3 regions of the Geminocystis sp. genome follow, and region 1 is predicted to be linked to each of the others. Evidence: predicted binding sites of a transcription regulator. Region 1 holds the regulator's gene; each other region holds the start of a gene.
The links. The regulator HrcA, encoded in region 1, represses chaperone genes, less so after heat shock. The targets are predictions, from matches to a motif close to TTAGCACTCNNANNNTNNGAGTGCTAA.
Positions count from the first base shown of each region.

Region 2: a site for HrcA is predicted at 1,755-1,781, ahead of groL (chaperonin GroEL). Genes of this name have one in related genera too.
Region 3: a site for HrcA is predicted at 3,459-3,485, ahead of groES (co-chaperone GroES). Genes of this name have one in related genera too.

Region 1 covers NZ_JBGSUU010000064.1:34,337-45,242, forward strand. Annotated here, with positions in the region: gene ACEW8E_RS06560 (DNA cytosine methyltransferase) at 1-362, shown strand, start outside; gene ACEW8E_RS06565 (DNA cytosine methyltransferase) at 445-1,512, shown strand; gene hrcA (heat-inducible transcriptional repressor HrcA) at 1,787-2,866, shown strand; gene ACEW8E_RS06575 (photosystem I reaction center subunit IV) at 2,966-3,196, shown strand; gene ACEW8E_RS06580 (DNA-formamidopyrimidine glycosylase) at 3,231-4,070, shown strand; gene ACEW8E_RS06585 (SulP family inorganic anion transporter) at 4,365-6,056, shown strand; gene rpmA (50S ribosomal protein L27) at 6,112-6,387, opposite strand; gene rplU (50S ribosomal protein L21) at 6,441-6,818, opposite strand; gene ACEW8E_RS06600 (sensor histidine kinase) at 7,067-8,341, opposite strand; gene ACEW8E_RS06605 (ABC transporter permease) at 8,389-9,162, opposite strand; gene galE (UDP-glucose 4-epimerase GalE) at 9,593-10,567, opposite strand; gene ACEW8E_RS06615 (PIN/TRAM domain-containing protein) at 10,881-10,906, shown strand, end outside.
Region 2 covers NZ_JBGSUU010000009.1:10,143-21,048, forward strand. Annotated here, with positions in the region: gene groL (chaperonin GroEL) at 45-1,718, opposite strand; gene ACEW8E_RS00520 (lysophospholipid acyltransferase family protein) at 1,957-2,775, opposite strand; gene ACEW8E_RS00525 (MEKHLA domain-containing protein) at 2,818-3,288, opposite strand; gene gcvT (glycine cleavage system aminomethyltransferase GcvT) at 3,496-4,599, opposite strand; gene ACEW8E_RS00535 (hypothetical protein) at 4,639-4,830, opposite strand; gene ACEW8E_RS00540 (DUF4346 domain-containing protein) at 4,935-5,315, opposite strand; gene ACEW8E_RS00545 (ADP-ribosylglycohydrolase family protein) at 5,343-6,143, opposite strand; gene uvrC (excinuclease ABC subunit UvrC) at 6,276-8,093, opposite strand; gene crtH (carotenoid isomerase) at 8,151-9,647, opposite strand; tRNA gene ACEW8E_RS00560 (tRNA-Gly) at 9,880-9,951, opposite strand; gene ACEW8E_RS00565 (cysteine synthase A) at 10,100-10,906, shown strand, end outside.
Region 3 covers NZ_JBGSUU010000128.1:858-11,763, forward strand. Annotated here, with positions in the region: gene ACEW8E_RS16030 (YcjF family protein) at 1-1,470, opposite strand, end outside; tRNA gene ACEW8E_RS16035 (tRNA-Ser) at 1,900-1,989, shown strand; gene hisF (imidazole glycerol phosphate synthase subunit HisF) at 2,097-2,864, shown strand; gene ACEW8E_RS16045 (hypothetical protein) at 2,954-3,145, shown strand; gene groES (co-chaperone GroES) at 3,532-3,843, shown strand; gene groL (chaperonin GroEL) at 4,006-5,631, shown strand; gene ACEW8E_RS16060 (DevA family ABC transporter ATP-binding protein) at 5,788-6,486, opposite strand; gene devC (ABC transporter permease DevC) at 6,534-7,709, opposite strand; gene ACEW8E_RS16070 (HlyD family efflux transporter periplasmic adaptor subunit) at 7,772-9,046, opposite strand; gene ACEW8E_RS16075 (TetR/AcrR family transcriptional regulator) at 9,298-9,945, shown strand; tRNA gene ACEW8E_RS16080 (tRNA-Asn) at 10,282-10,353, shown strand; gene ACEW8E_RS16085 (hypothetical protein) at 10,510-10,887, opposite strand.

The DNA.
Region 1 (10,906 bases):
GAACTGCTAGAGATAAAGGTGCATATACAGCAGCTCGTCCCATTCACTACAGTCAGCCTAGATGTATTACAGTAAGAGAGGCAGCACGATTACACACTTTTCCTGATTGGTTTTTATTTCATGAGACGATTTGGCATGGTTTTCGAGAAATTGGTAATGCAGTTATTCCTATGTTAGCTAAAGCTATTGGAGATGAAATAATTAAGGTTTTAGAAGTAGATATTAACCAATTAGAAGTAACAAAATTAGAAAAAGTTGAGCCAAAATTTATGGAATATAATATGGATAAAGCGTCTAATTATTGGAATATTTCTAATAATATAATCCCAAAAAGAAAAAGATTAGAAATGAATTTATTATGAGTAAATATGATGATGTTATATCAACAAAAAATAATCTTTATAATCAAAAAAATAAATATATTTGTGAACAAAAATAAAATTAATGATTTATAAATTTATTGATTTATTTGCAGGAATTGGAGGATTTAGATTAGGTTTTGAAAAAGTTGGTTTTCAATGTATATTTAGTTCTGAAATTGATGCCCACCCTAGAGAAATATATTTTAATAATTTTGGAGAATTACCTTTTGGAGATATACGAGAAATAAATATAAAAACTATTCCTAATTTTGACATTTTACTTGGGGGTTTTCCTTGTCAACCTTTTAGCATTGCAGGAGAAAAAAAGGGTTTTAACGATATTAGAGGAACATTATTTTTTGATATTGCTAAAATACTTGAATATCATAAGCCAAAAGTAGTAGTTTTAGAAAATGTAAAGCACTTTAAAAATCATGATCAAGGTAAGACATTAAACACTATTTTAAACACCTTAAATAATCTTGGTTATACAACAAATTGGGCTTTATTAAATGCCATTGATTTTGGTGTACCACAAAATAGAGAACGTACTATAATTATTGGTTATTTAGGAGATATTGAATTTGATTTTAATAAATTAAATACAGTTAAGCAAACAAAATTAAAAGATATTTTAGAAGATGATAGCGAAGAATTTGAGTATTTAAAAGAAGATGAATATACCTTAATTAAAAATCCTAAACAACAAGTTTCAGGGTTAATTTTTGCAGGTTATCGTAATAAAAATATCAGAATTAATGGTATTCGCCCTAACACAAAACATTTATCAAGAGTACATAAACAACCAAACAGAATTTACTCATCTCAAGGTACTCATCCCACATTATCTTCTCAAGAATCCGCTGGAAGATATTATATTTTACACAAGGGAAAAGTGAGAAAATTAACCTTAAAAGAATGTTATCGTTTAATGGGTTTTCCTGATGATTTTAAATTAATTGGTAGTAAAGGAAAACTTTATAATCGAGTGGGAAATTCTATCGTTATTCCTATGGTTGAAGAAATAGCTAAACAGGTAGAAAAACAATTATTTAATACAGATTATACTTTAAAATATTTATTCAAACCAAAACAAATGTCTTTATTAGATTACGGTAGCCCATTCGATTCAATACTTGGTTCATCGTAGTTGGTTTAGGTAATTGTTCATCTTGATAACCGATTTTTGATCTGGTGTCAATTTATGATGTGGTAATTACTTTTTACTCAATTCTTTACTCCTTATCTGTAACTCCATCTTTTTATTCCACCTTGTCAATTATCTGGTATTTTTATTTCTGAAAATCACCTAAGGTAAATTTAACCTAATAATTAATAACTTGAAAGATTCTTCATTATTCATTGCTATACTATTTATCAGAATATTAAATTTTGATTAATTTTTTTAACGTATATATTATAAGATGACTGTTCAAATTACGCTCAATGAACGCCATCAAAAAATTTTACAAGCAACCGTAAAGCATTATATCGCTACGGCTGAACCTGTTGGCTCAAAAACTCTGATTAATGAATATGATTTTACTATTAGTTCTGCAACTATTCGTAATGTATTAGGAAAATTAGAAAAAGCAGGTTTTCTATACCAACCTTATACTTCTGCGGGTAGAATTCCTTCTGATTCTGGCTATCGTGCTTATGTTGATCAATTAATCAATATAAAAAATTCGGTTAAATTTCCTTTTAATAAATTTGTAGATTCTTCTATCAAAAATAGTTATGGTCGTTATGAAATTTTATTTCAAAAAATTACTAATATTTTAGCTGATTTAAGTGGTTGTATTGCTTTAATTACTTTACCTCAAATTGCTAGTAATATCTTATATCATTTACAGCTTTTAAGAGTTGCTGATGATAAAATTATGTTAGTTATGGTTATTGATAATTATCAAACAGAATCAATTTTACTGGAAACTAATCAATTAAAAATTCCTCATGATGATAATTTTAATGACGTTATTGATCGTGAGCTAGAAATTTTATCTAATTTTTTAAATCATAAACTTAAAGGAGAATTCATTACTAAAATTAGTAATTTAGATTGGAGTGAATTAAACGAAGATTTTTATATTTATGCTGATTTTATCAATAATTTATTAACAAAAATAAAAACAAATTATCGTCTTTCTAATGCTACTCCTATTCTCATACAAGGATTTTCTAAATTAGTACAACAACCTGAATTTTCTCATATAGAACAGGTAAAAATATTATTAAATTTGTTAGAAAAAGAACAAGATCAGCTTTTACCTTTAGTTTTTAATGTTACTGATATTGATCATTCTTCCTCGGAAGTAAATATTCGTATCGGCTCGGAAAATCCTTTAGAATCAATGCAGTTTTGTAGTCTCATTTCTGCTTATTATTATCAAGGAGAATACCCAGCAGGAAGTGTAGGTATTATTGGACCTACTCGCATGGCTTACGAAGAAACCATAGCCCTAGTTCAATCCACAGCAAATTATTTATCACAGACTTTATAACAAATAACTTAATAAAACTTAAAATAAAATTGATGTAATGGAGACAAACAAGTAGTAATCTGTTATTTAATGGTCATTTTCACAAGAATAATTTAACTTATGGCAATTCAACGTGGTTCAAAAGTAAGAATTTTACGCAAAGAATCCTACTGGTTCAGAGAAGTAGGAACTGTTGCTAGTGTTGATAAAAGCGGGATCATTTATCCTGTAATCGTTCGTTTTGATACCGTCAACTATAACGGTTTCAGTGGTAGCCCCGGTGGTGTTAATACTAACAATTTTGCTGAACATGAATTAGAAGAAGTTTCCGCCCCTGTTGCGAAAAAATAATCTAGTTTAATGTAAATCTGATAGGGCTCAATTTATGCCTGAATTACCTGAAGTAGAAACAGTGTGTCGGGGGCTAAATAAGGCAACCTCCGAACTCACTTTTATTGGTGCACAAGTTTTATTATCTCGCACTTTAGCTTATCCAGATCTTGACTCTACATTTATCGAAGCCATTAAGTCACGAAAAATTATCACATGGCATCGACGAGGTAAATATTTATTAGCTGAATTATCTCGTGGTTGGCTTGGGATACATTTACGCATGACAGGGCAATTACTATGGCTAACTCAAGATACTCCTTTACATAAACATACCCGTATTCGTTTCTTTTTTCCTGATAATCAAGAATTACGTTTCGTAGATACCAGAACTTTTGGTAAAGTTTGGTTTATTCCCGATGATGATTCCCCAGAAAATATTATTACGGGTTTACAAAAATTAGGTTATGAACCTTTTTCGGCTGATTTTTCTAATTCTTATTTACAATCAAAGTTAAGTAAAAGTCGTCGCTTCATTAAAACTATTTTACTTGACCAAAGTTTAGTCGCTGGAATCGGAAATATTTACGCAGATGAAGCTCTTTTTCAATCTAATATTTATCCTCTTACTCTTGGCTGTGATTTAACATTTTCTCAAATTTCCGCCCTCAGATTAGCTATTATTACGATCTTACAAAAGGCGATCGCATCTGGAGGGACAACTTTTAGTGATTTTTTACAAATAACAGGAGTCAACGGTAATTATGGCGGAATTGCGTTAGTTTATGGGCGGAAAAATCAACCTTGTCGAGTTTGTGACACATTAATTGAAAAGATAAAAATTGGTGGAAGATCAAGTCATTTTTGTCCTCAATGCCAAATAAAAAATAAATAATAGACTTCTGGGAAAAATTGAGTATTGGGTTTTAGATATTTTTTAATTAATTCTTATCTGAGTGAACTATTAACAATTTCTAATAGATTGAACTCAGATGTTTTCATGAAATTGTTAAAAAAAAGTTATCTAAATTATTTAAAAATATCAAGATTACTGACTTTTCATTCTTACGCCGATACCTTATCATATTCAATATAGACTTTTTTCTATTTATATTTAAAAAAATATTGAGTTTTTTCTATGATAGACTCTACTGATAATTAATTATTTCAATTAAAGAGGAAAACCTAAGTGCAGATAACAAATAAAATAAATTTTCGCAATATTCAAGGGGATGTATTTGGTGGTTTAACCGCCGCCGTCATCGCTTTGCCCATGGCTTTAGCCTTTGGTATCGCTTCTGGTGCTGGTGCATCTGCTGGTTTATGGGGTGCAGTATTAGTGGGGTTTTTCGCCGCTTTATTTGGTGGTACTCCTACTTTAATCTCAGAGCCTACAGGACCTATGACGGTGGTAATGACGGCGATAATTGCTAATGCCATCGCTACTAATCCAGAAAATGGCATGGCTGTAGCTTTTACCGTAGTGATGATGGCAGGATTATTTCAAATTTTATTCGGCTTTTTAAAGTTGGGTAAATACGTTACTATGATGCCCTATACCGTTATTTCAGGGTTTATGACGGGTATCGGTTTAATCCTAGTTATCTTGCAAATTGCACCTTTTTTAGGTCAAGCTAATCCTAAAGGTGGTGTTATAGGTACAATTCAAAATATTCCGAATTTGCTGTCTAATATTAATCCTCTGGAAACTGTTTTGGCGGTGGTAACAGTAGTTATTCTTTATGCTGTACCTTCTAAATATAAGCGTATTGTCCCACCTCAGTTATTAGCCTTAGTTGGTTGTACTGTAGCATCTATAGTGTTTTTTGGAGACGCTGATATTCGTCGTATTGGAGAAATTCCCACTGGTTTACCCGCTTTACAAATACCTACTTTTGAACCTAGTCAACTACGCACGATGGTATTTAATGCGTTAGTTTTAGGAATGTTAGGCTGTATTGATGCTTTATTAACTTCTGTGGTTGCTGATAGTTTAACTCGTACGGAGCATGATTCTAATAAAGAGTTAATTGGGCAAGGTTTAGGTAATTTATTCTCTGGTTTATTTGGTGGGATTGCTGGTGCAGGTGCTACTATGGGCACAGTGGTTAATATTCAAACTGGTGCAACCACAGCATTATCTGGTTTAACTCGTGCCATCGTTTTATTTGTGGTGGTAGTATGGGCAGCACCTTTAACTTCTAGTATTCCTTTAGCTGTCTTAGCTGGTATCGCTTTTAAAGTGGGTATTAATATTATGGACTGGGGTTTTCTCAAACGAGTTCATAAAATTTCATGGAAAGCCGCCGCCATTGTTTACGGGGTAATTATTCTTACGGTTTTTGTTGATTTGATGGTTGCCGTTGGTGTAGGTGTCTTTATCGCTAACGTTTTAACTATTGATAAATTATCGGAGTTGCGATCTAAATCCGTTAAAATTATTAGCACAGCAGATGATCAAATTATTCTTAATTCTGAAGAAAAACAAGTCCTAGACTTAGCCGCAGGTCGTGTGTTATACTTCCACTTAAGTGGCCCTATGATTTTTGGTGTTGCTAAAGCCATCTCCAGAGAACATAATGCGATCGCCAATTATGATGTTTTGATTATTGATTTAACAGAAGTACCTTTATTAGGAGTAACATCTTCTCTAGCCTTAGAAAATGCCATTAGAGAAGCTGTAGAGAATACTCATGATGTTATTGTGGTAGGTGCAACGGGGAAAGTTAAAAATCGTCTTGAAAAATTAGGTATTGTAGGTTTGATTCCTGAATATCATTGGATGAATGACAAACTGATGGCTTTACAAGAAGGTTTAACTATTGTCAGAGAAAAAGAAAGCCAAGACTATAATGCAGGATTAACCGTTAATAATAATTAGGAGATAGAAGATAGTAGATAGTAAGAATCATCAACTATCTACTATCTTCTATTATTTAAGCTACTTCAGTTTGAGCAACTACAGGATAAACACTGACTTTTTTACGACTAGCGGTTTTATATTCAAAAGTGACAATTCCTTCTACAAGGGCAAAAAGAGTGTCATCTTTACCGATACCAACATTATTACCTGGATAGATTTTAGTACCACGTTGACGAACTAAAATATTACCAGCTTTAACAGTTTCACCACCGTAACGTTTAACGCCTAAGCGCTTAGAATTAGAATCTCTCCCGTTTCTTGTACTACCTGTACCCTTCTTATGTGCCATTAAATTATACTCCTAGTAAATTTCTTTTATTTGTTAATCTATTGTGCTTAATCTTAAGCCTCAAGGGTAACTTCAGCTTCTTTGATGTCAATTTCTTTTTCAGCTAAGACATTATCACCTAAACTGATAGATTTAATCAATAAACGGCTTAATTCCTGTCTATGCCCTCTTTTTTTACGGGTTTTCTTTTTAGGTTGCATTTTATAAACGATAACCTTTTTACCCCGACGATGACCAATAACAGTACTACCTACAGTAGCACCTTCAACGTAAGGTTGTCCAATATGAATTTGATCTTCATGGTGAATTAATAATACTTTATCAATCACTAATTCACCGTCTAACTCTACATCAATTTTATCTAAATCATAAAATCTACCCGGCTCAACTTTAACTTGTTTACCGCAGATTTCAATTACCGCATAAGTCATATTAATTTCCTTTTTATTTACTGCCGTACAGGTAGCAGACTTTTATTTTTCTGCTTTATATAATGTCTTACCTGATCCGAACAAGATTTAAGACACAACCGTTAATTCTATCATGACAGTTTAAACTATGTCAATAGCTAAGGTTTTGTTTTGTCTCATTGTATTTTTTTTCAGCAACCCCAGTTAAGATTAGCTTTCTCCATAACAAATACCTGATACCTATTAAATAACATCTGAATTAGTGGGTATTAAAAAGATTCATTAATGGAAATAATTTTTGAATTAGGATCTAAAATAGGTAGAGATAACGTAAAACAACTACCTTTATTCTCTTCTGAAATAAGGGTAATATCTCCTCCGTGAAGTCTTGCTAATTCTCTAGCAATAACTAAACCTAAACCTGTGCCTCGATGGTGACGATGTAAGGGAGTATTTAATTGAAAAAAAGGTTGAAATAATTGTTGTTGATATTTTAAATTAATACCAATACCCGTATCAATAATATTAAATTTTAAATAGTTATTTTCTTGTTTTACATCTAAAGTAATTGAACCAACTTCGGTAAATTTTACCGCATTAGAGAGTAAATTTAATAATACTTGTTTGATGCGACGTTGATCTACATAACAATATTTTACATCATTAGCTATAGTTAATATTAATTGTAAATTTTCCTCGTCAGCTTTGGTTTTTATTAAAGCTAAAGATGATTCGCATAACTCATTTACCAATATTTTTTCAATGACTAAATCTTCTTTTTTTGCTTCTATTTTAGATATATCTAATAAATCATTAATTAAATCTAATAAATATTTTCCTGATTGATAAATAGCATCTATATATTGATCTTGTTTTGGGTTTAAATCACCATATATTTTTTGCTGTAACATTTTAGAAAACTCTATTATAGCAACGAGAGGGGTTCTTAATTCATGATTCATATAAGATAAATATTTACTTTGATTTTCTTTACTTTTTTTTAGTTTTTCTTCTTCTTTTTGTAAGTCTTTTTCTTTATTTTCTATGGATATTTGATATAAATAAATAGCTAAATATTGGGTTATTATATTTAAGACTTTTTTTACTTCAATTTCTGAATAATCAAAAATTTCTACTTCTAATAATAAATAACCTAAGGCTTTTTTTTTAAAATTTAAAGGTAAAATATCGATATAATTTATTTGATCATACTTTTGATCTTGACTATTTAAAAAATTATTTTCTCTTTTTAAATTATCATTATTTAAACATTTTTCTCGAGATGCAATAAGCTGATTATAAATCTTATGTAAATATTCTTGATATGGGGTGTTATTTTCTTTACTATAAACAACCTTTATTTCTTCAAATTTATCTATAACTGTATCAATAATAATAAAAATATTTAGCTTCAAGTATTCAGATAACATTTCATCGCAACATTGACAAAAATAATCAATATTGTCAGAAGTTTCTAATAAAGAAAGCAAATTATCATTAATTTTTCTATAATTAATCTTGTTGAAAATAAGGTTGTTTTGCATATTAAACGGAGTTTTATTAGATAAAAATAAAAGGCAATAAACAACTGTTAGAATTGTCGGCGAGAAAAGATAAAAATAGTAATGCTTAATAATAATATGATATACAAGATTGCATAGATTAAGCTACTAATTAATTCCCCCGTGTTAGGTAAAATATTGTAAACAGCTTCATTTTTTAAGTTTAATCGAGCTAAATCGGGTAAGATTAAAAACAGAATTTTAGTTATTTTTTCAATACTCGGATTCTCAGTGATTTTACCTAATTGTAACAGATCTCTACTTAAGTGTCCCATTATATACACACCAAAGCTCAAAAGAGTTGCTAAAATTGAGCTAGTAAAAACCCCAAACGTCATGGCAATAGCGGTTAATAAGGCTAATTCTAGGAAAATATAAGCCATAGCGATTAACAAACTTTGTAAAGGATAATTAATCTGCAATAAACTCATTAAAGCAAAATATATCATCGTCATGGTAGTAATTAATACCACCAATACTCCTGATAAGCCTAGATGTTTCCCGATAATAAATTCTGTGGTAGTTAGAGGTTTTGGTACTAATATTAAGACAGTTTTTTTTTCAATTTCTTTATTGATTAATCCTGTGCCTACAAAAATTGCAACAATAGCACCTAAAAAACTAATAGCGCCAATACCTAAGTCTAAGAATATTTTTTCATCAGTACTAACCGCAATGGGAGGTAAAATACGGGAAGCTAAAATCAGTAACAGTACAAAAAAACCGATTACATATAAAATACGATCTCTAATTACTTCCCGAAAACCATTACTAGCGATGGCAAAAATTCGATTAATATTCATTAGTGTTTTGCATATTAAGTTAGCTAATTAGTATTTTAACCAATGAGTTACCATTAACACTAAAAGTCTTTATTTATTCCTAAATATTCATGATCAACTGAGATAATTTATAATTATAATCTTTCATAATAAAGAATTATCTTATAAAATTTTATTGTTAAACATCTTAATTAATTAACCTAATTTGATAATTTATTCAGTAAAAAATTAAACATTTTAAAGGATATTATCAGGGTGATAAAGGAAACGAGGAATACTTTAGAGGTGAATTGGTTTCACCCTCTTAATAGGAATTAAAAAAGAAACAGAGAATGATATTAAATAGTCTAATAAATAAATTAACTAAAAGAAAAAACCATTAGTAATTTGATGTCTATAAACTAATTCTTTAAAACCTAATACCTAATACCTAATACCTAATACCTAATACCTAATTATTTTGATGCCATTGCCAAGCATGACTAATAATTGTCTCAATGTCTGGATATTGAGGATTCCAACCTAATATTTTTCTAGCTTTTTCACTACTTCCTACTAACATCGGCGGATCTCCAACTCTGCGATCGCCAATTTGTATGTTAAAATCTTTTTGGGTGACTTTTTTGGCAGCTTCAATAACTTCTTTGACAGAAAAACCGTTACCATTGCCTAGGTTGAAAACATCACTTTTACCGCCTTTTAAGAGGTATTCTAAACCTAATAAATGAGCGGAGGCTAAATCTTCCACATGAATATAATCACGAATACAAGTGCCATCAGGGGTAGGATAATCATCTCCTAAAATAAAAATTGAATCTCGTTTTCCTAAAGCTGTATATAATACTAAAGGAATCAAATGAGGTTCAGGATCATGATCTTCTCCAATTAAACCATCAACGGAAGCACCAGCCGCATTAAAATAACGAAAGGCTACATATTCCCAATTATAAGCCCGTTGAAAATCTGCTAACATCTTCTCTACCACTAATTTTGTATAACCATAGGTATTGATAGGATTTTGAGAGTGACTTTCGGTAATCGGAATCTCCTTAGGTATTCCATAGGTTGCACAAGTAGAGGAAAAAACAATATTTTTTACCCCCGCGGATTCCATCGCTTCCAATAGGTTAAGAGTAGAAACCACGTTATTACGATAATACTTAGCTGGATTTTCCATAGATTCTCCTACATAAGCATAGGCGGCAAAATGAATGACTGCTTCAATATTATACTCTTGAAAGATTTTAGCTAATAATTGGCGATCGCACAAGTCACCATGAATAAAATTAACATTTAATTTATCTATGATATATTGATGACCATAAACTAGATTATCGAAGACAAGAAGATCATAACCCTTACTTTTGAAAAGTTTAACAGTATGAGAACCAATATAACCAGCACCGCCTGTAATTAAAATAGTCATAATGAAAATATCTAAAATTATGTCAATAAAACTTGCTAATTATACTATAGGTATCCTCTGAGTCGTGAGAAATAATCATGTTTAATTAGTAATCAGTTATCAGCTATAGCTATCAAAAATATCGAAAATTATCATAAATAATTTAGGAAGAATATATTGTTACACACATGAAGAGAAAGAAAAGGAAGATAAAATCCGCAAAAAAAATAAGGATAAAAGTTAAAATAGATCGTACATTAACTCTTCTTAACAGATTAACAGTAAGTGAGAGACTATAATAAATTATCTATGTCCAAATTTAGGATCAAATTTTATGATTGATATAATTATTATTGGTAT
Region 2 (10,906 bases), on a different contig from region 1:
AAACTAGGGATTTGGTGGGCGATGCCCACCCTACTTATTAATTATTACATCATACCGGGCATACCCATGCCACCCATACCGGGCATACCCATACCGCCCATGCCACCCATACCACTCATATCAGGTGCGGAGGCTTCAGGTTCGGGTTTTTCTACCACAAGGGCTTCTGTAGTTAAAATCATTCCTGCAATGGAAGCAGCATTTTGTAAAGAAGAACGTACTACTTTAGCAGGATCGATAATTCCAGAAGCGATTAAGTCTTGATACTCTCCTGTTAAGGCATTATAACCAATATTGAGAGCAGATTCTCTGACTTTTTCTACCACTACAGAGCCTTCTACCCCCGCATTGGTTGCGATTTGACGTAAAGGTGCTTCAATAGCTTTGATGACGATTTGCGCACCAATTTTTTCTTCTTCAATGGTTAAAGTATTTTTGAAGGCTTCTACTTTACTCGCTAAATGAATTAAAGTTGAACCACCACCAGCTACAATTCCTTCTTCCACTGCGGCTTTAGTAGCGTTTAAAGCATCCTCAATGCGCAATTTACGCTCTTTTAATTCGGTTTCAGTCGCTGCACCTACTTTAATTACCGCTACACCACCAGCTAATTTAGCAATGCGCTCTTTGAGTTTTTCTGCGTCATAATCAGAGTCAGTTTCTGCTAATTGTTTACGAATTTGAGCTACTCTTTTCTCAATATCCCCTTTATTTCCACCATCGGCTACGATAATGGTGTTATCTTTTTCGATGGTAATTTTATGAGCTTTTCCTAAATGATCTAAAGTAGCCGTATCTAGGCTTAAACCGATGTCTTCGGAAATTACTCTTCCCCCTGTTAAGATGGCAATATCTTCTAAAGCGGCTTTTCTGCGATCGCCAAAACTAGGGGCTTTGATAGCGGCTACATTTAAAACACCTCTGGCTTTATTGACTACAAGGGTAGCTAAGGCTTCACCGTCAATATCTTCGGCGATAATTAATAAAGGACGAGCTGAACGTGCTACATTTTCCAATACAGGTACTAAATCTGCAATGGCACTAATTTTTTTATCGGTGATGAGAATAAGAGGATTTTCAAACTCAACAATCTGTTTTTCTTGATCGGTGATAAAGTAAGGAGAAACATAACCACGATCAATCTGCATACCTTCAACGACTTCCAATTCAGTGGCTAAGGATTTAGATTCTTCCACGGTAATAACACCATCTTTGGTGACTTTATCCATAGCAGTGGCAATCATTGCACCGATTTCTTCATCATTTCCAGCCGATACCGTAGCTACTTGATTAATAGCATCACCTTGTACGGGTTGGGCTACAGCTTCAATCTCTTTGATTAAAAAGGTAATAGCCTTATCGATACCACGACGTAAAGCCACAGGATTTGCCCCCGCAGTAACGTTTTTCAAGCCTTCATGAACCATAGCTTGAGCGATAACTGTAGCCGTTGTTGTACCATCTCCTGCGATGTCTTTAGTTTTAGAAGCAACTTCTCTGACTAATCTTGCACCAACATTTTGCAAAGGATTTTCTAATTCTACTTCTTTTGCAACACTGATACCGTCTTTTACTATTTCAGGTGCTCCAAATTTTCTTTCTAATAATACATTTCTACCTTTAGGACCTAAGGTTACTTTAACAGCATTTGCTAAAGCATTGACACCTTGTTCTAAAGATCTTCTGGATTCTTCTCTAAATGATACTATTTTAGACATATAGATTTCTATTTTATTTATTCACCATACATCAATTTAGCGCTCTTGGTGTCTGAGTGCTAATACGGTTATCTTCACCTTTGATTTTTTACTCCAATTTTTCGTTAAAATATAGTTCAAAGTTGAAAAAACTGTTTCTATTAGACTTCTTCAGAAAATAGGGAGCGGGGAATAGTAGATTAAAATTGACAAATTATAAACAAGAATTGATTTAATTTTAAATTTATCGAGATGTCTATTAAGAGGAATATAAGCTAGACAAATCTTCTTGCATCTTATTCACCACTAAATCATAGCATTGTTGAACATAGGTGCGATCTCTACTAGCTTCAATGCCATAACTATCAAAATAAATTGGTTGACAAACTTTTGTGGTCATGGCAACAGGTAATGGTATATTAGGTAAAGGGCCAATTGCTAAACCCCAAGGTAAGCCTAAATATATCGGAAAAGTTTGAGGATCAAGATCGAAAATCCAAGGAAATAACCCTTGTTTATTCAACCCTTTTACTTGCTCATATAGGTCTGCTAACACAAAAATACTCTCATGAGCTCCTTTAGAAATTAAGGGTACGATGGGTAAGGAATAACGCAACGCTAATTTTATAAAGCCTTTTCTACCAACAAATTTTATTTGATTTCTTTCTGTGTAGGGACGAAAGACATCTTCTGCACCTCCCGGATAGACTAAAACACTAGCATTATTTTCAATAGCGGCGATGGCCATGTTAGGATTAGCACGAATAGCACCAGTTTTAGCCGCTAAACGAGTTATACCTTGATAAGCCGTCCATGCCATAGGGTGCATTAAACCGTAAGCTAAACGATCAGTACCGAAATGCTTAAACCAATCATACATCATCATAACCATATCAGGGGCAGCAATACCACCATTATGAGAGCCCACTAATAAAACTTGCCCTTGGGGAATATTTTCCCAACCACTGGTTTCTACTCTAAAATAATATTTATAAAGTAGTTCCCAAAAAGGCATTAATTGTTTAATTGTATCAGGATCTCTTTGGGTTAATGACCAACCAAAATCTTTTTTATCCATGAAAAGAGAATTAAGAATTGAAAATGAACAAATATTCGTTATCTATTCTAACTTTTCCCATTGAGAAAATGTGGCTGCTTGTCCGCAAAATTGATTATTATTATCAGTTAAATTCCAAAGAATTATGTCTGTTATATTGTATTTTTTTCCAGTGCTAGAAACTCTAACACCACCATAATTAGTGATATAACCTTTTCGATTTGCTTCTTTTAATAATGCTTCTCTTTCTTCCTGTGATATAGCCTCCGTTGTATTTTTTGAAGGCGTTTTTATTAAAGTTTCCCAATCCATTTCCCATAATTCTAAGGCTTTTTTATTACCATAATTATAGATAGGATTTAGATTATTATTATGAGATAAAACGACAAAATCAGCATTAAATAATTTTTTTGCCTGAGTTATTTTATCAACATTTTTCCTAGTTATTAAAGGTTTTTTTAGTAATTTTTCATAACTATTTAAGATAATTTGTGTCCAGATAATAATTTCTTCTTTTTCCCAAATATTATTCATTTTTATATTTTGCCCCTAAATCCTCAATTATGGAGACTTTTTTTGTTTATATTTTGTCACTAAATCCCCAATGATGGGGACTTTCTTTATTTTTTTAGTAACACTAAGATCTTACTATTAGATCAAAAATACTTAATAAGGAGAAATCAAAAAATCAATTTTAATATATTTTATTGCTCATGATCTTACCTTAACATTTATCGTATTTTATCGATGGTAAAATGGTTTTTTAACTATCGTTGCAGGATATAATTTTTCTCTAATTTCTATCTTTAGTTTCTGCCCTATTTTACTATAATTATACGGTACATAACCAAGGGCGATCGCCTTATTTAAAGTAGGAGATAACGTTCCACTGGTAATATGCCCGACTACTTGATTATTAATGAGAATGGGATACTCATGACGGGCGATATATTTACCTTCCATCTCTATAGCAACTAAACGTTTCTTGACTTTTTCTTGCTTTTGTGTTGATAAAATGTCTTTGCCGATAAAATCATGATTGAAATTTACTACCCATGATATACCAGCTTCTAAGGGTGTTATTTCCTCATTCATGTCTTGTCCGTACAATCCCATACAAGCCTCTAAACGGAGGGTATCACGACAACCTAAACCACAAGGAGTAACGTTTTTACCAAGAAAATATTTCCATAACTTTTGAGCAATAGTAGGAGTTGTCATAATTTCAAAACCATCCTCGCCAGTATAACCAGTACGCGCTATAAAAACTGTTTGTGCATCAATTTCTGTGGTGAGATGTCCAAAACTAGGGAGAGTTGTTAAGTCTTCGGTAACCAGAGGGTTAAGATATTCAACGGCGTTTTTTCCTTGTAAAGCGATTAAAGCTAAATCACGGGAGTTGTCTTTTAATTCGATGTCTTGATTTTTCAAGTTTTCAGTTAACCAATGCCAATCTTTAGAAGTGGTTGAGGCATTAACAATTAATATTCCAGACTCGATACTCTCCTCATTTTTCCCTTGATAATAAAAAATAATATCATCAATAATGCCGCCTTCATGGTTTAATAATACCGAATACTGGGCTTTTCCTGACTCTAAATTACTCAAGTCAGAAGGTACAAGGTAATTTAAACTTGATCTTAAGGCTTTTCCTCGTAAAGAAAATTTACCCATGTGAGAAATATCAAACATTCCTACGGATTCTCTCACCGCTTGATGTTCTTTTTTTAAACCGCTATATTGTAAAGCCATTTCCCACCCCGCAAAATCAGTAAATTTAGCTTTTGATTCTACGGAGAGGAAATAAAGAGGAGTTTGTAATGAATTTGATTGTGTCACTGTCATGAATGAAATGAGTTAATTAATTATTATCCCACGAAGTAACTATCCATCAAGTAAAATCTCTCCATCAGTGACTTTTTGTTGTAATTCTCGCCAAAGTTGCGCTTCTTCTGGAGTAACAATTTTATCTTCATAGATGGCATTTTTGATCATTTGACTTTCCGCTTGGGATAATCTACCATCGGCTAAAGCATTTGCAATCATTTGCTTTAATTTAGTGTTATCTTCTGTCATATATTTATATTAATTACATCAGTTAATTTATTGAGTTTTTATTTTAATCCATTATTCTCAAAATAAAACTATTTATTGTTAACCTTTTTTTTGATCATCTAAGATTAATCTTGGATATATTCTTCACCACTTTTTAAACATAATTCTGCGCGCATAAATTCTCTACCTAAATAAGCGGCATGATCTAACATACTAAGGGGAATAAGTTTTGTTTTTTCTAACAAGTTAACACATATTTCTTTCGCTGTTCTACCGCTAAAAGTTTGAGTTGCCATTCTCGGCTTACTACCTTTACAGGCTATCACTTCACCAGTGTCTGGATCAACTGCTAATCCTTGCTCATTAATGGCGTTTGTGTAATGATCAGCACAGATTAATCCATCTTTTCGGTTTAAATATATAACAAAGTAGCCGTCAGGATCTAACTGTATATCTCTTTTTGATAGTTCGTTGTCTATATCTGTTAAGGATAATGCTGTTTTCATAATTATTTTTTTATTTATATTCCATTTTTAATTGTCCATTTTTCCTTGCCAATTAGCAACAAGTTTTTCTGTTAATATTTCTATTTCTTTTATTTTCAAGTTTGATTCTATTGGTGATGATGTAAAATTAATTTCGGTTCGCCATTGATAGGGTATATTAATATAGCCGTGATATAAACCTAATAAATATCCTGTTAAAATAGCTGTAGCTTCCGATTCTTGAGCAAAATAACTACTTCTTTGTAAGGAAATTTTGAGATTATCAGGAAAGCTAAAAAAACAATAAATACTTTGATAAATACTTAATAAATTCTTAGGGATATTTGTAGATAATTTTTCTTCTACTTGGGTTGATGGTGCGTGATTTTTGATTAATTCTTCTATTAATTGAAAATAGTTACTTGTCTCCTCTTTTCCTTTGGTTAAATTACCAATTATTTCTGAAAATTCTAATTGATTTGTCAGTATAAGATTAACTATTGTTATTATTATTTTTATACTATCTTCCTCTATTTTCCCCAGTGAATAGTTATTACTAATTATAGCTAATTCTTTTTCTAAAATTTTAGGATTATGATAATTATAAATCATAAGAGGAAACATAGCGATCGCAATATCTGAGGGGAATAAATGTTGAGATTGAGTTTGCCAAAATAGTTGAGATTGATAATTATTAATAGCTAAATGTTGTAATAATTGACAAGCTAGAGAAAAAGAATCATGATTATTTTTGATAAAATTACTATGTTGATTAACTAAGTTTTTCCCGATAAATGCAGTAATAAAACTGCCCAAAACTTTGTCAGAAGGTAGAAAAAGTAATGTCATATTATAGTAAATAATAGATTAAATAAATGTTGTTAAATTATATAAAAATTATGTCTGAATATAATAAATTAATATCAATGGGTTAAGATTAGGCAATAAAAAATTATGTTGAAATTGTATCTATTAAATTGATTAATTATTAGGGTGAAAATAATCGTAAATAATTTGTGCTAAATTTTCTCCAATACCTGATACTTCTTGAAGTTGTTTAACCGTTGCTTCTCTGATATAATCAATAGAATTAAAATGAGCCAGTAGTAACTTTTGACGTTCAAATCCTAACCCATTTATATCATCTAAAATTGATCTTCGACTAGCTTTTAATCTTTGTTGACGATGAAAAGTAATAGCAAAACGATGTGCTTCATCTCTTAATCTTCTTAATAATTGTACTCCTATTTGTTCAGAATTAGTTGATAAAGGTTGAGATTGATTAGGTAAGAAAATTTCTTCTCTTTTTTTAGCTAAACTAATGATGTTAATTTTAGATAATAAATTCATTTCTTCTAACACTTTACACACAGAAGAAAGTTGCCCTTTTCCTCCATCTATCATCACTAAATCTGGAGATTCTTCTTGCCTAGAAAACCGTCTTTTTATTATTTCTTGAAGGGAGGCAAAATCATCTGAATGTCCTATTTTTATATCTGGATTTTGAATTTTATAATGACGATAATGTTGTTTAGCTGGTACACCATCAATAAAAACAACCCTTGAAGCTACGGCATTTGAGCCTTGTATATGAGAAATATCATAACCTTCGATTCTCCTAGGTATCATGGGTAAATCCAAAATATTCGCTAAATCTTCCATAGCTTGTAAATTACCTTCACTAAATTTTTGACTTCTTTCTAACTCAATTTTAGCATTTCTTTCTACCATAGAAATTAACTCAGCTTTTTGTTGTTTTTGGGGTGTGATAATAGTAACTTTTTTACCTTTTTTTACCCTTAGCCAATTAGTAAAAATTTCTTCATCAGGTAAAGGATATTGTACTAAAATTTCTGAAGGTATTTCTAATGAGTCAATATGGTGATAATGTTCTTCTAAAACTCGTTGTAAAATCTCTCCTTTTTCATCATTAATATTATTATCAGTAAAAAATCCTAATCTACTGATTAAACGCCCTGCCCGAATTTGAAATAATTGAGTACAAGTATGACTATTATCTTGGGCTAAAGCAATGGCATCACGAGAAATAGTATCGTCAGGTAAAGCTACTTTTTGACTAGAAAATAATTGAGTTAAACTATAAATTTGATCTCGATATTTAGCGGCTTTTTCAAAGTCTAAATTCTCCGCATTTATGCTCATTTCTTGAGTCAATTGATTAATTAATTCATCCGTTCTTCCTTGAAAAATTAAGGCAATTTTATTAATAATTTCTCGATACTTTTCAGGAGTAATTAAATTTTGGCAAACTCCGGGGCATTTTCCTATATCATAATTCAAACAAGGACGATCTTTATATAAAGGTTTTGATCTTTGTCGCAGAGGAAAAGTACGTTTAATAATATCAAGAGTTTCTCTCAATTTTCCACTATCAACATAAGGACCATAATAACGATCTAGTTTACTATTTAAGCGTCTTTTACGAGTAATAAAAATTCTGGGATAAACGTCAGACCAAGTAATACAAACATAAGGATATTTTTTGTCATCTTTAAGTAAAACATTAAAATGAGGTTGATGCTGCTTAATTAAATTAGCTTCTAAAGCTAAGGCTTCGACTTCGGTGTCAGTGACGATAAATTCAATATCCCGAATTTGTGACACCATTAAAGCAATTCGATTAGAATGTTTTTGGGAGGATATAAAATAAGATTTAACTCTTTTTTTTAGGCTTTTAGCTTTACCTATATAAATAATATTACCTTCTTTATCTTTCATAAAATAAACTCCAGAATCTGAAGGTAAATTTGTCAGTAAGTTTTCTAAATTTTCTGGCATATTAAATTTAATAATAATTGTTTACAGATATTATCAAATATTCTAAGCACATTAAGTTTAATAGCCCAAATCAACAGCAATACGATGGGCACAACTAAAGCCAGAAAAGGCAACGGCATTTAAACCTTGCCCCGGGAAAGTACTATCACCGACACAGTAAAGATTTTTAATAGCAGTACGATTGAAGGGCATTGATAATAACCCATTAAGTTTTCGTGCAGGAATAGGGCCATAACTACCGTTAACACGATTTAAAAAGCGTCGGTGAGTGCGAGGAGTACCAATTTCCATATAATCTAAACCAGCATCTAATCCGGGGAAAATAGCTTCTAAACGCTCAATTAACCTTCCTGCCGCTTCTTCTTTTTTATACTCGTATTGAGAAGGAGATAAATTTTCCCAATATTCCATAGAACTGGGAGTAAAACCATGAATGATATGATAACCTTCAGGTGCTAAACTGGGATCTAATAGAGTAGGAATCGAAACAAAAATTGTACCCTGTTCAGCTTCTAAGTTATTCCAATTTTCTAAAAGAATATGATGACATTCAAAGTTATCACTTAAAACTTTCGCATCAACCCCTAAATGTAAACTCAGAAAACTGGGAGATTGACGATAATTTTTTTGCCATTTTACTTCTTTTCTGGGGGTTTTATGTTTATCTATCAATTTATCAAAAGTATCCCAACGAGTGGCGTTTGATACAATTCTATGGGCAAAATATTCTTTTCCATCCGCTAGTTTAACTCCTTTGGCTTGATTTCCTTGGACAAGAATTTCTGTTACCCTAGCTTGATATTGAATTTCTCCTCCTGCTTTAATGAAACCTTCCACTAAAGTTTCTGCAATTTTACTTACTCCACCTTTAGGATAGTTGATTCCTCCGTAATGGCGATCAGAAAATACCATTCCTGCGTTAATCATGGGTGTTAAATCAGCAGGTACAACTGACCAACAATAGCACTCCATATCAATAAATTTTAATAAATCAGGGTTTTTGATATGTTTACGAGCGACATCCCCCACATTTACGGGTAAATATTTTAATAATCCCAAACAGGATAAAGGATGTTGAAAAAAGACACGGGTTAAATAGCGAATTTCCTCAAGGGAAAGTAAATCCATAGAGTTAAGACAATTAAAAACTTGCCAACATTCATCATAAAAACCTTTTATCCCTTTTTTTTCTTCAGGAAAATAAACATATAATTCTTGTAAAAATTTCTCATAATCTCGATGTACTTTAAGATTAAGATTATTAGGTAAATGATAATGTATTTGTACTGGATCTGGAATAGTTTCTATTTTCTGATTAACAGCAGCTAAAGCACGAGTGAGTAAATTCGTAGTACCTTTATCCCCAAAGCCAAAAATCATGGAAGCACCTACATCAAAATGATAACCTTCCCTTTCAAAAAACCCCGCACTACCACCAGGGATAACATAACTTTCCAATACTAAAACTTTAATACCTTTTACAGCTAATTGAGTTGCGGTAACTAAACCACCAATTCCTGAACCAATTACAATGACATCATACTGACTCATAATCTCGAACTTTAATTTCTCTTTAATCTCACTTTTATCAGTTTAGCCTTTTGTTGTCTCAAAAAAATTCCTAATTAATTGATCACAAAAATTAAGGAAAATGATTGAAGTAAAAAGCTATCCAGATTTAACAATTTGATAAAAATCAATAGATGTAAATAGCAAAAAGTGATTATATGTTTACTTGATGAAAGTCTAAAAAACCAAAGTTTACTTAGCCATAAGTTGATTTTAAAGCGGGTAACGCGATTCGAACGCGCGACATTCACCTTGGCAAGGTGACGCTCTACCACTGAGCTATACCCGCAATTGGTACATTTAATATTATGTCGAAAAAAAAAAAAATTGTCAAGGTTTTTCGCAAAAAAAAATTTTCTAGGGAAAAAAGATCCCAGAAGTTAATTGGATTGTACAATATAAATTTGAGACGATAAGAATTAATTAAATATTGAGTAATGGATATTAAAGACGGCTTCATAGGTACTATTGGTAATACCCCTTTAATTCGTTTAAATAGTTTCAGTGAAGAAACAGGTTGCGAAATTTTAGGTAAAGCAGAGTTTTTGAATCCGGGTGGTTCGGTGAAAGATAGAGCAGCATTATATATAATTCAACAAGCGGAAGCCCAAGGATTGCTTAAATCTGGGGGGACGGTGGTAGAAGGCACGGCAGGAAATACGGGCATTGGTTTAGCTCACATTTGCAATGCAAAAGGTTATAAATGTGTGATAGTAATTCCTGATACTCAATCACAGGAAAAAATGGACGCTTTACGCACTTTAGGGGCTCAAGTGAGAGCTGTACCTGCTGTACCCTACAAAAATCCAAATAACTATGTAAAACTCTCTGGTAGAATCGCTATGGAGATGGATAATGCTATCTGGGCTAATCAATTTGATAATTTAGCTAACCGTCAAGCTCACTACGAAACTACGGGTAAAGAAATTTGGGAGCAAACAGATCATAAAATTGATGGTTGGGTTGCCGCTACGGGTACTGGTGGTACTTTTGCGGGAGTTTCTTTATTTTTGAAAGATCAAAATCCTCAGATAAAATGTGTTTTAGCAGATCCTAAAGGTAGCGGTTTATACAGTTATGTCAAAACTGGAGAAATAAAGATAGAAGGAAATTCCATAACAGAAGGTATCGGCAATAGTCGCATTACTGCTAATATGGAAGGTGTAATCATCGATGATGCCATTCAAATTGATGATCAAGAAGCTGTTAGAGTTATTTATCAATTACTACGAAAAGAAGGCTTA
Region 3 (10,906 bases), on a different contig from region 1:
AAAACCTTTGATAAATTCATCCTTACGACTGAGTTTAAATTGTCTCTGCACTACTTCTGTTATACCACCGTCACCCCAATCTTGATCCTGACTGAAATATTCCACAAAACTTTTACCAGCAATACGGGTTAAATATGCGGCGCTAATACCTTGAATAACTTTACCGACAACATAAGTTGCGGCTGTAAATTGTAAGGCTTTAGCAATTAATTCTACTGCACCTTTGACTACTCCTAAGCTAACAAGAGTTTTACCTAAAGATACCGCTAAATCTTTTCCTGTATCGCTATTTAATTCGCAACCATAAACTTGTCCAATTTCTACCACCATTTGCGCATTTACCGCCGCCGTTGCTAACATATCCAACACTGGTAAAGGTGTACAAGCAATCACTCCTGCACCAATCCACTGATAACGCACAATAATTTTATCCGCTTCTCGCACCCGTTGTTGACTGATTAATTTTCTTGCTTCTTCTCCTAATCTTTGGGATTGCAATAAAATATTGTCGGCTAATAAATCATCTCCTTCCGCTCGACAAATAGCCGCTAAACGTTTGATGACGGTGGTTATTTCTACTTCTGGCTGTATCATTTCATCTTCGGAAAACTGCACAGGTTGAGGATTTGCACAGGCTTTTAATACATCTACTGGGGCGATAAAATTTTTTACTCTTTCTTTAAGATTAGTTAAAATTATCTCTTGTTCTTCTTCTGAGTATAAGTCTATCTTGTTCAATATTAACAGCGATCGCTTCCCAATACTAGCTAAAGCCTCTAAAGGAGTAAACTCTGAGGCGCGTAAATCGTTATCACAGACGAATAGTAATAAATCCGCTTCTGTAGCCAATTGTCGTGCTAATTGTTCTCTAATTTCACCTTTTGCCCCCATTTCTAAAATGCCGGGGGTATCGGTAATTAAAATTTCTCGATTGCCTTGAGGAAGTTTTAGACTATGAGTCACAGCTTCAGTTGTTGTTCCCATACTTGCGTTAACACTACCTACCATTTCACCCATTAAGCTATTGACGAGGGAAGTTTTACCAGCGCTACCCGTGCCAAAAACTGCTACTTTTAAGATACCAGTAGTTAAATTCTTCTCAATTTGTTGAGATTTGACGAGTAATGCTTTTTGAGTAACTTCATCATGAATTTGTGCTACTTGCTTTTTAACTGCTTCAATAGTTTTAGAGGCAATTTCATTTTTTTCTGCGGGTAAGGCAGGTAAAATTCGACGACGTTTTCCTTTAGCGGTAGTTTTACCATTAGGAAGAATACCTAAATAGTAGATAAAAATAGCAATAAAGCAAATGAGCAAGACAATGAGAATAAATACGAGAAAATTAGCTAAAAATGGACTAGTCCACGCAATTTCGCTGTAAAGACGAGATAAAGCACTAATTAACCATAACATTAACCCAAAAATAAAACTTAAGCCGACAACGATGGTAATAATACGAGATAGAGGCATAATAATTGATAATTGACTATTGACAATCAACAATTGATATTATTAGAATTTACACATTTTCCCCTTTTATCGTCCAAGTTTAGGGGAAAAACAATTAAACTCCTCCAGATTTGGATCGGTTATTTTATGTAAGTCCTAATTATTTATTTCAATGAATGTTTAAAGTGATTTCTAACAATAATTATATCAGTACTATCCTCCCTTTTTTAGCTGGGTTTTTTAAGGAGAAATTATTGAGAAGATGGGTATATTTTTCCTTGAAAACTAATTCCCTTAAGTTAAATACATTTTTGACGCAAATCAAGTAAGAGAAGAAAATGTCTAAATTTATATCAAATTTGGAAAAGATTGAATAACTATATTTTAAAAATTTAAAAATTCAGGTTGCCAAACTTAACTATTTTTTGCTACAATTTATAAATGTCTGTTGGAGAGATGGCTGAGCGGTTGAAAGCGGCTTCCTGCTAAGAAGTTGTGGGGTTTATAGCCCCACCGAGGGTTCAAATCCCTCTCTCTCCGTTTTTAAGATTAGTAACTCATCTAACGTCCTTTAGTATCTTTTTTTTCTTCGATTCTTTCATGATAAAATAATCAGTCTTGATAGAAGAATTACAGAAAATAGATAGATGTTAGCTAAAAGAATTTTACCTTGTTTAGATGTTAACGCTGGTAGAGTCGTTAAAGGTGTCAATTTTGTTGATTTAAAAGACGCTGGTGATCCTGTTGAACTAGCAAAAGTTTATAATGATGCTGGTGCTGATGAACTCGTATTCTTAGATATTACTGCTACCCATGAAGCTAGAGATACAATTATTGACGTAGTTTATCGCACGGCTGAGCAGGTTTTTATTCCTTTGACAGTGGGAGGAGGTATTCAAACCTTAGAAAATGTTAAAAATTTGTTACGAGCTGGAGCTGATAAAATTAGTATTAATTCTACGGCAGTGAGAAATCCTGATTTTATTAATCAATCTAGCGATCGCTTTGGTTCTCAGTGTATAGTAGTAGCTATTGACGCTAGAAGAAGGAATGATCCTTATAATCAAGGCTGGGATGTTTATGTCAGAGGTGGCAGAGAAAATACGGGTTTAGATGCTGTTGAATGGGCGCAAGAAGTAGCCAAAAGAGGTGCTGGGGAATTATTAGTTACCAGTATGGACGCTGACGGTACTCAAGGGGGATATGATTTAGCTTTAACTCGTGCCATCGCTGAAAAAGTAGAAATACCAGTAATTGCTTCAGGGGGTGCAGGAAATACTCATCATATTTACGAAGCCTTAACACAAGGAAAAGCCGAAGCTGCATTATTGGCTTCTTTGTTGCATTACGGACAATTAACCGTTGCTGAAATTAAAGATTATTTACAACAACATAAGGTAGTGGTAAGAAAATAATTAATTAAGTTTCAAGGAAAACTCTTCATAAAAGTTAATATTGGATAGGAATATGTATTAAAATAAACTAAACTTAAAATTATGAAGAAATGTTAATTCCGATTCTCATTTTTGACGTGGCACTGGTAGCATGGTCGTTGCATTTAATGCAACAGGCTTTTGATCATCGTGAATTTTCTTTAATGTTAGCAGGTACGTTAGTCGCTTTATGTGCAGCAGCGATGATGGTAGTATATTTTTTAGTTAATAATTGTTTGTCTTACCTTTCCAGAGTTCACTAATTGTGTATCTTTTTTAAGATGACTGTTTCTGTTTTTTTTGATTTTGTCTTGGTTTTTCCTTTGAATAAATGATACTTTTTCTTTCAGAGAATTCGATTTTTGTGAGATAGCAGAAAAGGAGTTAATTAGAATATTCTTCTATTCATTACCAACAATTTATTTGCCTTAATTATCCCTTTGATTGTTATAAATTTGACAGTTTTATTTTTATTTTTTCTCTCTTCTCAGTTTTTCCCTTTCATCTTATTTCTTGATAAAGTTCGGAAACCCGTACAGTTGGGGTACTTGCTATGGTAATGAATTTTCGGTTAAATTAGCACTCGTAAGGTGAGAGCGCTAAAAACGAATATCACCTCATTATCAATCAAAAAAGGAGTTAAAAATCCATGGCTGCAATTACTATTAATGTATCAACTGTTAAACCTTTAGGCGATCGCGTATTTGTTAAAGTAAGTGAAGCAGAAGAAAAAACTGCTGGGGGAATTTATTTACCTGATAACGCTAAAGAAAAACCTCAAATGGGTGAAGTTGTCACCGTTGGCGATGGTAAAGTAAATGACAAAGGCGAACGTATTGCTGTTGAAGTTAAAGTTGGTGATAAAGTACTTTACTCCAAATATGCAGGTACAGATATTAAACTTGGTACAAGTGATTATGTTTTACTCTCTGAAAAAGACATCCTCGCTGTAGTTTCATAGAAAAAGGAAAGGGCAAGGGGCAAAGGAAAGGATAATTTTCTCGTAAAAGTTTCATTTTGTCTGATGTACCTAATCTCTTAAATATTTCTAAAAAATAGAAGGAGTTAATAACCTTCTCAAACAATTATTTTCAAATCTTAAACAAAATAAATCGAATCAATTATGGCAAAATCTATCATTTATAACGAAGAAGCCCGTCGTGCGCTAGAAAAAGGAATTGATCTTTTAGCGGAAGCCGTAGCTGTAACCCTTGGTCCTAAAGGACGTAATGTTGTTTTAGAGAAAAAATTTGGCGCTCCTCAAATCGTTAATGACGGTGTAACTATTGCTAAAGAAATCGAATTAGAAGATCACATCGAGAATACTGGTGTTGCTTTAATTCGTCAAGCAGCTTCTAAAACTAATGACGTTGCTGGTGATGGTACAACTACCGCTACTGTATTAGCTCACGCTATCGTTAAAGAAGGTTTACGTAACGTAGCAGCAGGTGCTAATCCTATCGCTCTCAAACGTGGTATTGATAAAGCTACAGAGCATTTAGTAGAAAGAATCGCAAGTCATGCTAGAAAAGTAGAAGATAGTAAAGCGATTGCTCAAGTAGGTACAATTTCTGCAGGTAACGATGCTGAAGTTGGCGATATGATTGCTAAAGCGATGGATAAAGTCGGACAAGAAGGCGTTATCTCTCTTGAAGAAGGCAAATCTATGGAAACTGAACTCGAAATCACTGAAGGTATGCGTTTTGATAAGGGTTATATCTCTCCTTATTTCGTAACTGATACCGAGCGTATGGAGGCAGTTTTTGAAGATCCTTTCATCTTAATTACTGATAAAAAAATCACCTTAGTTCAAGACTTAGTACCTGTTTTAGAACAAGTTGCTCGTCAAGGTAAACCTTTAATCATCATCGCTGAAGACATCGAAAAAGAAGCTCTTGCCACTTTAGTTGTTAATCGTCTTCGTGGTGTTTTAAATGTTGCTGCTGTTAAATCTCCCGGTTTTGGCGATCGCCGTAAACAAATGTTAGAAGATTTAGCTATCTTAACTGGTGGACAAATGATCAGTGAAGATGCAGGATTAAGACTTGACACTACTACTGTAGATCAATTAGGTACTGCTCGTCGTATCACTATTACCAAAGATAGCACTACTATCGTAGCTGAAGGTAATGAAAAAGAGGTTAAAACCCGTTGTGATCAAATTCGTCGTCAAATTGATGAGTCTGATTCTTCTTACGATAAAGAAAAATTACAAGAGCGTCTCGCTAAATTAAGTGGTGGTGTTGCAGTTATTAAAGTAGGTGCAGCTACCGAAACCGAAATGAAAGATCGTAAGCTACGTTTAGAAGATGCTATTAACGCAACTAAAGCGGCAGTAGAAGAAGGTATCGTACCCGGTGGTGGTACTACCTACGCTCATTTAGCTCCTGAATTAGAAGAATGGGCTAAAGCTAATCTTTCTGCTGAACAGTTAACGGGTGCTTTAATCGTTGCTCGTGCTTTAAATGCGCCTCTAAAACGTATTGCTGAAAACGCTGGTCAAAACGGTGCAGTGGTAGCCGAAAGAGTTAAAGAAAAAGATTTTAACACTGGTTATGATGCTTCTAATAACGTCTATGTAGATATGTTTGAAGCTGGTATCGTTGATCCTGCTAAAGTAACTCGTTCTGCCATTCAAAATGCAGCATCTATCGCTGGTATGGTATTAACTACCGAGTGTATCATCGTTGATAAACCTGAGAAAGACAAAGCTGCCGCTCCTGCTGGTGGTGGTGACTTTGATTACTAAAATCAAGTTAAATAAATAGCTGTAGGGTGGGCAATGCACACCTTTTTTTTGTTGATTGTTATAAATATTCCTCGATTTAACCCATGACATTATTTAAGATCAAATAATTAATAAGATAGTCAAAAAATAGGTAAACGGTGAAGGGTGCTGAATTTCTCAACCCTTAATCAAGCGCCCATCTTCCAGAGAAACAATACGATCAGCAATATCTAAAATGCGACTATCATGAGTTACTAAAATAATGGTGGTTTTTTGTTCTCGTGCTAATTTTTGCATCAAATCCACCACATCCCGACCAGATTTACTATCAAGAGCCGCCGTTGGTTCATCAGCCAACACCAAAGAAGGACGAGAAACCAGCGCCCTTGCAATAGCAACTCGTTGTTTTTGCCCACCCGAAAGACTGTCAGGATAATAGGACATCCGTTCTGATAACCCCACTTCCTCTAACATCGCCATAGATTTTTCATGAATTGTTGTCTTATCAAAATTACCGTGAACTTCTAACCCCATCGCCACATTTTGCATTGCGGTTAAACTACGATGGAGATTATGAGCTTGAAAAATATAACCATTACTTTTTCTCGCTTCTACTAATTCCTGTGATGAAGCACCCCATAACTCTTTCCCTAAAATTTTCACACTCCCGTCATGAGGTGATCGTAAAGCACCAATCAGAGTTAACAGGGTAGTTTTACCCGATCCAGAAGGTCCTGTCATTAAGACAATTTCCCCTGACTTGACTTGTAAATTAATATCAAATAAAACCTGTTGTTTAATTTGTCCTTGACCAAAATAATGATTCAAATGACTAATAACAATAACTTGATTTTGATCTTCTGTCGTTGATTTCATAGTTATGGTCAAAAAGTGGTTTAGTGGTTACAGAAAATAGTTTTAACCTAAAAAATATCAGCAGGATCAGCAGATTGTAACTTACGAGTAGCAATAGCACCCGACACGATACACATAACCACCGTAGTAAGAAAAACACCCATAATCCGCAATAGAGTCATATAAATAGGTAAAGAAGTGGCGCGACGTGCCATAGCATATAAACCCACAGCAATAGTCATCCCCGGCAAAAATCCAGCGATCGCCAAAATAATCGCTTCCTCAAAAACAATCATTAATAAATAAGAATTACTAAAACCCATAGCCTTAAAAGTGGCATATTCAGTCAAATGATCATTAACATCAGTGGACAAAATCTGATAAACAATCACCAAACCCACCACAAAACCCATCACCATCCCGAAAATAAACACCACCCCAGCCGGGCGATTTTGCCCCCAATAAGTTTTCTCTTTCGCCATAAATTCTTCCTTCGTCATCACTTCCACATCTTGAAGCAATCGAAAATAATGATTAAGATTATTTTTAACCTGATCCACATCCCCAGACACGTTAATTAAACCAAGACTCACGCTACCAGCATCTCGGCGAGGAAAAAGACGCAGAAAATTTTGATCACTGCCAATCAAAGTAGCATCAGCACCAAAAGAAGCGCCCATCTTAAACAAGCCTTTAACGGTAATAGTTCGTTTTTCAATTTCCGTACGGATGATTTTTCCTTGCTCAAAATCAGTGACAATGTGGGCATATTCACCCCGTGAAGTGCGATCAAAAAGAAAAGTATCAGGTAATCTTAAAGAATCAATATTTTCATAAACTTCGGAAATAGTTGTAGCTGGAGAATTGAGATCAAGACCAATCACCATGATAGAATTTTTATCATTAGTTTGGGGATTTTTCCACCGTAAAGAATTAACATAAACCCTTTGAGTTGATGTCACTCCAGTAATATCCATCGCTTGATATAATCTAATGTCAGGAAAAGTGGCTAATTCTCCCAAATGAAGCGCTTGGGGATTCGTCATCACTAAATCCGTATCGAGGGTTTGATGAAACAAAACGCTACTATCGTACAAAGAATTTAAAAAGCCTAATTGCATAAAAATTAAAATATCAGCAAAAGCAATGCCTGATATTGCCGTTAAAAGTCTGGCTGGATCGTGAGATAGTTGTAACCATCCCAATGGTGTACGATTTTTTAAAAACTTGACAAATTTTTTCATGGCTAATAAATAAGATTTACGGTTAAATGTTGACCTAGGGACGTTCCATGGAACGTTTATACTTACAAAATAAATTGGGCAGTTACTGCCAAATTAGTTAACCCCTTAACCATATCGCTGGATTTTTTGTCTAACTCAACTTTGACTTCAATAATACGATTATCGATATTAGCGGAAGGATCACTATTAATTACATCTTGACGTTTCACCTGTAAGCCAATATTAGCTACAATTCCCTTCAAACTTTGCGATAAAGCTGGACTAGAAATATTCACCGTTTGACCGAGATTAATTTTATCGATGTCAGTTTCATAGATTTCTGCTACCACATACATAGTGTCAGTTTGCCCAATTTCCATAATGCCTTGACTAGAAATAGCTTCCCCCTGTTGAGTTAAAATTTCTAAAACTTGACCACTTTGAGGAGTTTTGACATAAGTTAAATCCAATTCTGCTTGAGCTTTTGCCACAGAGGCTTTAGCTTGTTGCAATTCCGCTTCAATCACCGCTACATCCACCCCACGAATTTCCGTAACTTGATCTAAATTCCCTTTCATGGCTTCAATTTGCTTGAGGAAACTTTCTTTTGTTTGTTGAGCATTGGATTCCGTTTCCTTAATTTCTTGGTCAGTAATACCGATGGATTTTGCTAAAGATGCTTCCGCTTCTAATATTTTTTTTGTAGTAGTCTGCACATCAAGACGCCGTGAATCAAGGGTGGACTGAGAAACAGCGCCCTTCTCCGCAAGGAACGTATATCGTCTTAATTCTTCTTGATAGTTAGCTAATTCGCTCTCTAACCTCGATATAATCGCTTTTTTCTCTTTTTTGTCTCCTGCTAATTGAGCCTCTAAACGGGCTATTTTCGCTCGATTAGTGACGGTTGTTCCCCTCAACTCGGCTTCTAATTTAGCGATAGTGGCTTCCACTTGCGTGATCTCCCCTTCCTGCGCTCCAGCTTTTATTTGAGCTAATTTTGCTTGGTTTAATTTAACTTTTTCTTCCGCTTCAGCAAGGTTACGCAAAGCGAGGGCATTTTGATCCGGTACCGCCATAATTTGCCCTGCCTCCACCATATCCCCCTCCTTTACCAATAACTCATCAATGCGACTATTTAAACTAGGGCTAGGGGCGCTGATGTGGATAACTTCCCCTTGGGGTTCAATTCTACCCAGTGCCGTTACTGTTTTTACTGCTATCACTTCTTCTTCTTGACTTACTTTGGTTTGAGCGGTAAATTTATCCCCAAAATTACTCACCCCTATTGCCACAATCCCTAAGACTGAAACGCCAATTAAAAGTAGAGGGCTTGATTTATTTTTGATTTTCGTCAACATTATTTTATCCTTAGACTAAACCGTTTAGTTTTATGATATATTTTCATACTAAACCGTTTAGTTTAATTTGTCAAGTGGTAAAAATACTTGATAACTTAGGAAAAATATATTTATCAAAAAAAAGCAGAATAACAGTTTGAGATTATTGGGGGGTAAATCCCAGATTTATGCCAAGTTGAAGACATAATATTTTTATAACTGATCGTCTGCACTTGATATTAAACATGGTTTAACCCAAAAAAGTAAACAAAATGATGGAAATTGTCACTAGAAGTGGAAGTTTGAAAATGGATAAACAAAAAATGAAATCAAATGAAAAAGCAGAAGTGATATTAAAGGCGGCTATGGAGGAATTTTTAAGCAATGGTTATGCCGCCACCAGTATGAATAGTATTGCTTCTACTGCAGGTGTTTCTAAAGCAACCCTGTATAGTTATTTTCAAGACAAAGAAGGATTGTTTATTGCTTTATTTAATGAATTAGTGAAAAAAAGATTTAATGATGTATTAACACCAAAATTATTAGAAACTAGTAACGATGATCCAAAAATAGTTCTTAAAAGTTTAATGCAGGAACTTTATCTCACCATTAGCAGTAATCGTAATTTACTAGATTTTTTAAGGTTAATGATTGGGGAATCTGGGCGTTTTCCTGAGTTAGCAAGAATTCATATCATTGAACTTGTGCAACCTACCGTTGATCTTCTTAGCAATTATTTAAACCATCAAACACAGTTAGTCATTAGAGATAGTGAAGCTACCGCAAGGATTATTATTGGTTCACTAGGTAACTTTATCATTTTACAGGAAATTTTGGGAGGAAACGATGTTATGCCTTTTGACTATGAAAGAATGATTGACACTTTAGTTAATCTTATTGATTGTCAGCAAAAAAAATAACTAGAGTATTATTAACTCACTAACAACGGAAATTTATCCCCATGGAGCTTGTGGAGAAATCTCAAAACCCTTAATTTTTCGTAAAAATCCCTAAGTTGGCAAACATATATGAGTTGTATAGGTAAGAAGGAACAAAAACTATTTAAAGTTTTATTTTTAAAATATTTCATATCGTCTTATAGTAATTAATAAACTAATTTACTTTCTTTTGTCCAAACTCCAGTAACATAACAAACTTATTAACTTACTCTCTTAAGCATAGATCTAAATTTCAAAAAAATTAAAATAATCTTGCTTTTTTTTTTTACCTTCGCTATAATAATTGAATGTGAGCAATCCTCGATAGCTCAGTGGTAGAGCGGTCGGCTGTTAACCGATTGGTCGTAGGTTCGAATCCTACTCGGGGAGTTTTAAAAAAATCATAGATTATTGTAATAATAAGTTAAAACAAGTAAATCCTTCTTGAAATTAAGGTAGTTTTTCTATAAAAAAATCACTGAAGTTGTTTAACAGTGATTAGTTTAGTATTTAATTTTAATAAATTTTAAAATCCTAGATATAGTATTAGACGTGTTGAACATCACAGGTTAAAGGACAAGAAGCATAAACAGAATTTTGAGAAATTTTACTATTATCTCGTAACCAGCCTAACCATTGTACTTCATCAGGACGAATGCCTTTGATGGTTAGCAACACAGAACTAAACATAATCACAATTGTAGTTACACCCAAAATACTACCTGAGACTAATAGAATAGCACTCGCAGGAAGAATTGATTGTAAAATCACGGCGGCTAAAACTCCTACTGTCATCATAATGACTACTAAAGGAAATCCCACTACTAAAAAGCATACGGTTAATGTGAATGTCCAAACAAGAAAAGTTTTTATCATAGCGAATAAATAACTATTCCACCAACTGCTTTGATTAGATATTTGCATTGCTTTTGATACTCCTTAA